2 regions of the Priestia aryabhattai genome follow, and region 2 is predicted to be linked to the other one. Evidence: predicted binding sites of a transcription regulator. Region 2 holds the regulator's gene; the other holds the start of a gene.
The links. Region 2 encodes Rex, which represses fermentation and respiration genes when NADH is low (regulators of the CRP and FNR family bind a similar motif). Its sites were predicted from a motif close to TTGTGAAATATTTCACAA; they were not measured.

Region 1 (5,282 bases), on a different contig from region 2:
CAGGAAAAGCTCCTACAGGATCATCAATTTGACGCGCTTCGAGCCAGTTTGTAGCTGCCATCATTAATAAGCCAGATACAGCTCCAATAAAAATAGCAGATGGTGTATTAACAAAAGCACACCCCGCCGTAATGCCCACCAGTCCGGCAAGCGAGCCATTTATCACAGAAGGTGCATCTGAACGGTTGTAGCGAAATAAGGTATAAAATAAAGTAGCTGCTCCGCCTGATGCTGCTGATAGCATTGTGACAACAGCAATGTGACCAATTCTAACGTCGGTGGCACTTAACGTACTTCCTGCATTAAACCCGAACCATCCAAACCATAATAAAAAAGCACCCACTGATGCAAGCGGCAGATTGCTTGGAAGAGAAACGGAGCTAATTCCATTTTTCGTAAATTTTCCTTTTCTTGGTCCAATCATTATCGCAGCTGCTAAAGCTGAAAAACCGCCTAGAGCATGGATAACTGCCGAACCGGCAAAATCAAGCATTCCTAACTTACTAATCCATCCGCCTCCCCAAATCCAGTGGCCGGCTATAGGATAAATAAATGTAGTCATTAAAATTGCATATAAAAGGTATGCACGAAAATTAATTCGTTCTGCTACCGCTCCAGAAACAATCGAGATGACAGCAATAACAAAAGCACATTGAAACAGCCAAAACGTTTCAAGCCCAATCGGAATGTCAAGATGCGATAAATTTCCTGATAGCGCAAAGCCGCTTTTACCGACAATTCCACCTAAATCGTCTCCGTACATTAATCCAAAACCAATTAAATAGAAACAAAGCGTTCCTATTGTAATATCAGCGAATACTTTCATAATAATATTCACGCTATTTTTATAGCGGACAAATCCTGCCTCTAGCAAGGCAAAGCCGCCTTCCATTAACAAAATCATCGCGGCTGTTAACACGACCCACGTCGTATTTATACCTAAACTTAGTTCATTAACGCTCATATAGCCACGCCTCCACCGTTTTTTAGTCGTTTTATTTCTTGTACAATAGCAGGTGAAAGCGTAATTTCACTTGTTTCTTCATTTTCTGCTTTTATTAGTTCGAGTACGTCATGAAGTTCTCGCATTTGCGCTTTAAGGTGATCAATCTTTTTAAAGCGTTCCTTTACGTATACCATATATTCGACCGCTTGGTGCTGACTTAAAGGCCGCCCGGTAAAAAATTTACGAAACGGTGATAGTGATTGATACCAAGCTTCTTCAGCACGTTTCTTCTCTTCATATTTACTAATTTTTGTCTTTATATCTTCTATCTCTTGTGCTTTAGCTTCTTTTAACTTCATTATAAATTCAATTAATTTTAATTGAGGCAATGTAATGACCACATTATGATAAAGTTCATCCACTATAACCATGTTATATCTCCTTACATAAGATGTTATATTTAGATTATATGTAGAACACTCTAGTAAGTCAATGTAATTTTTTGAAAACTCTTTAAATAGTAAATGCGCCCTATCTTTTTAATACTTATAGAATATTAAGTTCGTATGTGTTGAAATATGACGTTATTTGTTTTATCGTAGGAAGAGGAATTATGTTAGTTCCCTATTTTAATTTTATTTACCTAGGCAATTATTCGCGTTATTTTTTATAAACTTTTATTAAACAAAGGGTTACGAGGTTTTTCACTCTATTTTTTCAACGAAATGAGTTGATTTTATCTCGTATTAAAATTAAAATAGAATTATGTGCAAGATTTCACAACTTCACAATGTAGTTTAGAAGTCTAGCAGATAACTAGGAACTACATATGCAACAGTATCCAGCAAAGGAGGACTTTTCATGTCTCAATCAACTATTCAAAAATCAGCTGCAGAGGAAAATGCTGCTGTACAAACAGAAGCGGCAGTTAACAAAGGTCAAGCGGATGTGTTAGATCAATTGTTAAAGCCTGAAGTACAAGAAGCTCTTACTGTTCTTGTAGATAATTTACCAAAATTATCTGAAATGGTAACGGTGCTTACAAAAACTTACGACGTTGCGCAATCATTATTAACTGACGACGTATTAAAAGAAGATCTACTTGGTGGAGTAAAAGAATTTATCGAGCCGGTAGAAGGAACAGTAAAAGGTCTTGCAGCTACTGCAATCGAAGCAAACGATCGTGCAGAAGCAAATGCTTCTAATTCAATCGGTTTATTCGGTTTATTACGCATGCTTAAAGATCCACAAGCTCAAAAACTATTCCGCTTTGCACAAGCGTATTTAGACATTACAAACGAAAAACAAAAATAATTTTCATTAAAAAGTGTGGACGGAGGATCGACTATGTCAAAACATATTTTAATTTTAGGCGGCGGTTACGGTGGTTTATTAACTGCAATGACAGCTCGCCAACACTTAAGTGCGGATGAAGCAAAAATTACAGTAGTGAACCGTTTTGCTACTCACCAAATCATTACAGAATTACACCGTCTAGCTGTAGGCGGCGTTTCTGAACAAGCGGTAGCTTTACCACTTGATAAATTACTTAAAAACTACAACGTTGATTTAAAAATTGCAACGGTAAAAGAAATTTCACCAGATCAACGTGAAGTATCTCTTGAAGATGGTACAAAATTAAGCTACGACTACCTTGTTACAGCTTTAGGTAGTGAAACTGCTTACTTTGGTATCCCTGGTTTAGAAGAGCACAGCTTCGTTCTTAAATCAGTAAATGATGCAAACCGTTTACGTGCACACGTAGAAACTTGTATCGCTGAATACAGCAAAACAAAAAATAAAGCTGACGGTACAATCGTAGTTGGCGGCGGCGGATTAACAGGTATTGAACTTGTTGGTGAATACGCTGACTTAATGCCAAGCCTATGTCTAAAACACGGTGTTGATCCAAAAGAAATTTCTCTATACTGTGTAGAAGCAGCTCCTACAGTTCTTCCAGGCTTCCCTGCTGAATTAGTAGAGCGCGCTCAATCAAGCTTAACAAAACGTGGCGTTACATTCGTTACTGGTACACCTGTAACAAAAATGGATGCTACAACTGTTGAACTTAAAGACGGCAGCAAAATTGAAACAAAAACAATGGTATGGACTGGCGGAGTTCAAGGTAACTCTGTAGTTGCTAACTCAGGTATCGAAGTAAACCGCGGTCGTGCACTTGTAAATGAATTCTTACAATCTACATCTCATAAAGATGTATTCCTTGCTGGTGACTCAGCAGTTGTAATGGGTCCAGAAGGTCGCCCTTACCCACCTACTGCTCAATTAGCTTGGCAAATGGGTGAAGTTGTAGGCGTGAACTTAGCAGTAGCTATTCGCGGCGGAGCAATGGAATCATTCGTTCCTGTCTTCTCTGGTACACTAGGAAGTCTTGGACGCAAAGATGCAATTGGTACAATCGGCGGAAACAAAACGCAATTAAAAGGTTTACCAGCATCACTTATGAAAGAAGCAAGTAACGTTCGCTACTTATCTCATATCAAAGGATTATTTGCCTTAGCTTATTAATCCATCTTAAAACGAAAGAGGAATTCTCCTCTTTCGTTTTTTTATTTACATAAGCCAAGAAATAAGAAGCGGCAGCGTAACCAACGATAAAATAGCACTAATGACAAAAGCAGATGCCGTTTCGTTTTCCAAGCTTTCAAACCGCAAAGCAATCATAGCAGCTACAGCAGACCCGGGAAAAGCTACCAATAAAATAGCTTTTGTCACTTCATCTGAAGACAATCCTATCCATACTGCAATTCCGAGCATAACGATGGGTTGAACTGCTACTTTTAAGACAGCGATCCCAAGCGCGCCTTTACTGAAGTTAATTTTACCAATTCCAATCGTTACTCCTACTGCAAACAAAGCCGCTCCCGATGTAATACTTCCGATTTGATCAAGCATATCCTGTAAAAGTTTAGGTGACTGAAAGCCGCAAAGCGTTAAAATCACTCCAATTAACGGTACACATGCCAAAGGCTCAGATAAACCATGCAAAATAGAATGAACCGTTACTTTGAATAAACTTGTTTTCTCTTCCCCTTCCTTTCGCCCCCGTTGTCCAACAGTTCCCAAAATCGTTGCCAACGGATCTAAAATCGCGTTCACCACGATTCCTGTTATTGCAATTGGAATCGCTACTGCACCTGCACCGAACAAACCTCCAAGTACCGGAATGCCCATAAAAGCAAACGTTGGCTGAGCTGAGTTTAGTGCAAACATAGAAGAAGAAGTTAACGTATACTTCCCTGCATACTTCACGATGAGCAATATAATGAGATAAAACCCGACGATTCCTAAAATCAGCGCAACTAAAAACGGCCATTCGTCTATGAGTGTTTTTCTTGGCGTTGTCGTCACACCTACAAATAAGTGTGCAGGGAGCGCAAACTTCGTTACTAATGTGTTGAGCCCCTTAGACGTTTGTTTATCAAATTTTTTAAAATGCCCTGCTAAATAACCAAGCAAAATGACAAAAAAGATAGGCGCGAGAATGAGAAAAATTTGACCTATGCTCATTTATCATTCACCTCATTCATTTCTTGCCTTAACAGGTTTATAAACAGGCTGCCATACCGCTGCTTCTACAAGTTCATTTACATGTTGCTCGGTAACAGTTGCTACGTTATCTTTTACAGCAGCATTGGCAACTGCCACAGCAACCGCCTTTGATACTTTTTGAAGGTCTTTAATATTCGGAAGAAGCGTATCTCCTTTTGTATCTGTTTCTGCTATACGCGCTACTGCATTGGCAGCTTCAGCAAACATAGATTCAGTAAACTTTTGAGCACGAACAACAATTGCTCCTAAACCAAGGCCCGGAAACACAAATGCATTATTTGCCTGCCCAATTTCATAGGTATAGCCTTTATATTCAACAGGTTCAAATGGACTTCCCGTTGCAATAAGCGCTTTTCCTTCCGTCCATTTTATAATATTTTCTGGAACAGCTTCAGCAAGTTTAGTTGGGTTTGAAAGCGGCATGATTACCGGACGCTCTACATGTTTTGCCATTTCTTTAATAATTTCTTCGCTAAAAGCATCCGTGACGCCTGACGTTCCAATTAAAATGGTTGGCTTCACTTGCTTTACGAGCTCGAGCAGTGAAACTTTATTTTCATCGTCTTTTTCCCATTCTGTAATCTCTTCATTTTGACGAACGTAAGGCTGTTGAAAAGGAGCTAAATCTTCCATATCTTCCGTTAATAGACCTCTGTAATCATATGCCCAAAAACGATCATATGCTTCTTCTTGAGATAACCCTTCAAGCATCATCGCACTATGAATACGATCAGCATTCCCAATTCCAGCAGACCCCGGTCCAAAT
Region 2 (5,282 bases):
CGTTAGTTGTATCTGGAGGGCATACGGAGCTTGTATACATGGAAAGCCATGGTCAGTTTAAAGTTATTGGTGAAACAAGAGATGATGCAGCAGGAGAAGCCTACGATAAAGTGGCCCGCACGTTAAACCTTCCATATCCAGGCGGGCCTCATATTGACCGCCTTGCACATGAAGGGGAGCCGTTAATTGATTTGCCGCGTGCTTGGCTAGAAGAAGGATCATATGATTTTAGTTTCAGTGGGTTAAAATCAGCAGTTATTAACACTGTCCACAACGCGAAGCAAAAAGGTGAAGAGATTCTACCACAAACACTGGCTGCTAGCTTTCAAGCGAGTGTCATTGATGTGTTAGTAACTAAAACAGTTAAAGCTGCAAAGGAATATAACGTTAAGCAAGTTTTATTAGCAGGAGGAGTTGCTGCTAATAAAGGACTTAGAGCAGCGCTAGATGAGACATTTGAACCCCTATCAAATATTGAGCTTATTATTCCACCGCTATCTCTATGTACGGATAATGCTGCAATGATTGGAGCAGCAGCAAGTGTACGATTTGCTCAAGGAAAACGTTCAGATATGTCACTAAATGCAAACCCCGGTTTGGACTTGGAAGAGTAAGAGGCGAATGAGATTTATTTCTCATTCGTCTTTTTTTGTGGATAAAAAATGATTTATCCACAATATTCAATAAATTTAGAATTGGCTGTGGATAATTATGTGGAAAAGTCCGTGTACTTAGTACACGGACCCGTTATCAACAAGTTTTAATTATGAAAATCAGACAGATATACACTATTTATTCACAGAGTGGATAAAGCTTGTCCTAAAGCGCATGAACAAGTAAATAGCATGAATAGATACGAAAAAATATAGGCTATTCTTCTAGAAGCAGCTGTAGTTCTTCCCACTCTTCCATTAATGTGGATAACTGTGAAGAAATTTTTTCATTTTCACCGTTTAATCTTGATACTTCTTGGTGGTTTTGATAAATTTCAGGGGCACAAAGAAGCTCTTCATTCTCCGCTTGTGCGGCTTCTAATTTGTTTATTTCAGTTTCAATTTCTTCAATGCGGCGCGTTCGCTGCCTCATCAATTTCTTTTGTTCTTTATCTTGTTTATAGGACTGTTTATCTACTTTTACCGTACGTTCTTCGTTTGCTTTTAGCTTTTCTAATTCTTTGATTTCCTCTATTTCTGCTTTCTTTTCTACATAATAGTCATAATCTCCAAGAAATTCTTCTACTCCTTCAGGAGATAGCTCTGCTATTTTGTTTGCAATACGATTAATAAAGTAGCGGTCATGTGAAACAAATAATAGAGTCCCTGGGTAATCAATTAACGCATTCTCGAGTACTTGTTTGCTATCTAAATCAAGATGGTTAGTAGGTTCATCTAAAATTAAGAAATTAGCTTTTTGCAGCATAAGCTTCGCAAGAGCCAAACGTGCTTTTTCACCACCGCTAAGCGTCGAAACGATTTTCAGTACATCATCACCTGAAAACAGAAAATTTCCAAGCGCTGTACGAATTTCTTTTTCAGGTTTGGCTGGGTAGTCATCCCAAAGTTCATTTAAAACGGTTTTATTAGACGTTAAATTAGCTTGCTCTTGGTCGTAATAACCAACCATTACATTTGAGCCAAAGGAAATGATTCCAGTCTTGAAGCTGAGTTTATCCACAATACCTTTTAATAAAGTAGATTTTCCAACTCCATTAGGACCAACCAACGCAAGGCTTTCTCCTTTTTTAATGCGAAGGTTTGCCTGCTGGACGACATATTTGTGTTCATCATATCCTATGGACACGTTTTCGAGATTTAAGACTTCATTTCCGCTTTGACGCTCAATTTCAAACGAAAAACTAGCTGATTTTTCACCTTCGTTGGGTCGATTTATTAACTCCATTCGATCGAGCTGTTTACGTCTGCTTTGCGCACGTTTTGTAGTCGATGCGCGGGCGATGTTTCGCTGAATAAAATCATTCAGTTTTGCGACCTCATCCTGCTGCTTTTCGTACTGACGCAATTCTTTTTCATATCGCTCTGCTTTTTGTACAAGGTATTTAGAGTAGTTGCCCGTGTACTTCACCGTTGTTTTTTGTATGACTTCATACACTTGATTTACGACTTTATCAAGGAAGTAACGATCGTGTGAAACGATTAAAATAGCTCCTTCATACCCTTGCAGAAACTGCTCCAGCCATGCTAAAGTTTCAATATCTAAGTGGTTGGTAGGCTCATCCAAAATAAGCAAATCAGGCTTTGTTAAAAGCAGTTTTGCAAGAGCCAAGCGTGTTTTTTGTCCACCGCTCAAGGAAGAAATAGGGGTGCTATAGTCAAAGTTTGAAAAACGGAAACCGTGAAGAATAGATCTTGTATCCGCTTCATATTGATAGCCGCCTAAATCTTTAAACGTTACTTGAAGCTGATCGTACTCTTTGGTTAGTTTTTCGTATTGAACTGAATCATTAAAAATGTCTGGATCACCCATCTTCGTTTCAAGCGTACGTAATTCTTTTTCCATCTTCTTTAACGGAGCAAAGACAGTCATCATTTCTTCCCATATGGAGAGTGTTGACTCAAGAACTGTATCTTGTCCCATATAATCAATGGAAACACCTTTAGGTTTAATAATTTCTCCGCTGTCATAAGAAAGTTGCTCAGCAATAATTTTTAATAAAGTTGATTTACCAGCACCGTTTCGTCCCACTAGGGCAATGCGGTCTTTTGATTGTACTTCTAACTTTATATTCGATAAAATGGGTTCTGCTCCATAGTATTTTGTAATACCGTTCAATTGTAGAATAATCATTTTTTCACCTCTAGTAGTATATCCATAGTGTATTTTAACATATTTTTAACTACAAGTTCTTACTACAAGCGTTTGTAATTTGTAGAGAGACAAGAACAAATGATGAAGAGAATGTTTTGATTCATGAAATAAAATGAGTTTACCTGCACATTTTATACAGGATACTATGTTAAAATAAGAGATAAGTGCATCTCTGAGCTTATATATGATTGATGTAGAAAATCCGTCATGACTAACAAACGGCTCCTTTGAAGGGCTAATTGCTTGGTTCTAGCTACCGACTTTAAGTAGTGCTGGATAGACAAAAGCCATCAAGGTGTGAAACGGAGTATATATATAACAAGAGAAAAGAGAGAGAATTGGAAGCGCTACCTCAAAGCGTTCGATGCTTTGTGAAAGGTAATGCAATATAACTTGAAAATATTAGTAATGACATACATGAACTGAGGGGGTACAACGTGAACACTGAACAATTAAAAATACCACAAGCAACGGCTAAACGATTGCCGCTTTATTATCGTTTTATAAAAAATTTGCATGCTTCTGGTAAACAACGTGTGTCGTCAGCGGAATTAAGTGAAGCAGTGAAAGTTGATTCTGCTACTATTCGTCGGGACTTTTCTTACTTTGGTGCATTAGGAAAAAAAGGATACGGCTATAATGTGAATTATTTACTTACATTTTTTCGTAAAACGTTAGACCAAGACGAAGTAACAAAAGTAGCATTGATTGGTGTAGGGAATCTAGGAACAGCCTTTTTAAATTATAATTTTATTAAAAATAATAACACGAAAATTGAGTGCGCTTTTGATGTGATAGAAGATAAAGTCGGTACGAAAGTAGGCGACGTGCCGGTCTATCATCTTGACCAATTAGAAGATTACATGAGTGATGATATCTCAGTAGCGATTTTAACCGTGCCTGCGACTGTTGCTCAGCAAATTACCGATCGTTTAGTGAACTGTGGAATTAAAGGAATTTTAAACTTCACTCCTGCACGCTTAAACGTACCCGATGAGATTCGACTGCATCATATTGATCTTGCTGTGGAATTACAGTCGCTTGTCTATTTTTTGAAAAATTATCCTGTTGAATAGGATGGACTGTGTTACGATTTCCTTAAGTCTAAATTAATAAGGAGAGTGGGAATATGGGGATTGGAGTAGGCAGTTGGATTATTATTGCTATTGTAGCACTGCTGATTTTTGGACCGAAACGGTTACCGGAGCTAGGAAGATCAGTGGGCCAAACGCTTAGAGAGTTTAAGCATGCCGCTAGCGGTGTGTCCGAGGATTGTGAAAAAGATAAACAACGTCAAGTAGATGACAAAGAGTAAAAGGGTGATCATATTATGACCGAACAAGAAATGTCAATATATGATCATATAGGAGAGCTGCGAAAACGCATTTTAATTGTTTTATTTTTCTTTGTCATTGCCACAGTCGTCGGCTTTTTCATAGCGGATAAGGTAATTGTCTATTTACAGCATGCTGATGAGGCAAAAAATTTAACGATGAATGCATTTAGGTTAACAGATCCAGTCAAGATTTATATGCAATTTGCTGTTATTATCGGCTGTGTACTTGCAGCTCCTGTTGCACTGTATCAACTTTGGGCATTTATTAGTCCTGGTTTATATGAAAAAGAGCGTAAGGTAACGCTTGGATATATTCCTGTTTCCATTTTTCTCTTTATTGGCGGCGTCTCTTTTTCTTATTTTGTGTTGTTTCCATTTGTCGTCGATTTTATGACGCGCGTTTCTGATGAGCTGAATGTAAACCAAGTGATTGGCATTAATGAATACTTTTCTTTTTTAATGCAGCTTACACTGCCATTTGGCTTGTTGTTTCAGCTTCCTGTCGTCGTTATGTTTTTGACGCGATTAGGAATTATAACACCTATGTTTTTATCTCAAATTCGAAAGTATGCCTATTTTGTACTGCTAGTTATTGCTGCGCTCATTACACCACCGGAATTGCTTTCGCATATGATGGTGACAGTGCCGCTCTTAATTTTGTATGAAATTAGCATCATTATTTCCCGCATTTCGTATCGCAAAGTGCTAAAGGCAAGGGCAGAGCAGGAACGAGAAGATGTAAGTATGTAAAAAAACCACTGAAACAGTGGTTTTTTTATTTAGATGAATCATCTTGGTTTTTATATTGCTGCTGCAACTTTTTAATTTTATAGTGCAAGATAAAGATGCGAACGGCAAATCTGAAATCGAATGCGGCTACGAGTGCAAATAAGATTGTGGGGAAATTCCAAACGGTTTCCTGAGCATTTTGAATAGCCAGGTAGGTAAATAAAATCCCCATAATAATATAAATAAACCCTCGTGTTAAAGGGATATTCTTCATAAAAACATGCCTCCAAAAATAAACTGCATTTGTTCTGCTTGTTTTTGCATTTCTGTAATTTTATCTAAAAAGACAGTTTGAGATAAAATTACGATTGTGTTCATCAACACATGAGCA

Region 1: a site for Rex is predicted at 1,712-1,729, ahead of M3225_RS10945 (DUF1641 domain-containing protein). Genes of this name have one in related genera too.

What each region holds. Positions count from the first base shown of each region.
Region 1 is NZ_JAMBOQ010000002.1:790,519-795,800, reverse strand. Features, by position in the region: gene M3225_RS10955 (ammonium transporter) at 1-964, opposite strand, end outside; gene M3225_RS10950 (hypothetical protein) at 961-1,377, opposite strand; gene M3225_RS10945 (DUF1641 domain-containing protein) at 1,808-2,260, shown strand; gene M3225_RS10940 (NAD(P)/FAD-dependent oxidoreductase) at 2,294-3,472, shown strand; gene M3225_RS10935 (AEC family transporter) at 3,518-4,474, opposite strand; gene M3225_RS10930 (NAD-dependent malic enzyme) at 4,487-5,282, opposite strand, start outside.
Region 2 is NZ_JAMBOQ010000019.1:2,711-7,992, forward strand. Features, by position in the region: gene tsaD (tRNA (adenosine(37)-N6)-threonylcarbamoyltransferase complex transferase subunit TsaD) at 1-614, shown strand, start outside; gene M3225_RS28190 (ABC-F family ATP-binding cassette domain-containing protein) at 871-2,805, opposite strand; gene M3225_RS28195 (redox-sensing transcriptional repressor Rex) at 3,264-3,902, shown strand; gene tatA (twin-arginine translocase TatA/TatE family subunit) at 3,956-4,141, shown strand; gene tatC (twin-arginine translocase subunit TatC) at 4,157-4,912, shown strand; gene M3225_RS28210 (YdiK family protein) at 4,938-5,165, opposite strand; gene M3225_RS28215 (CPBP family intramembrane glutamic endopeptidase) at 5,162-5,282, opposite strand, start outside.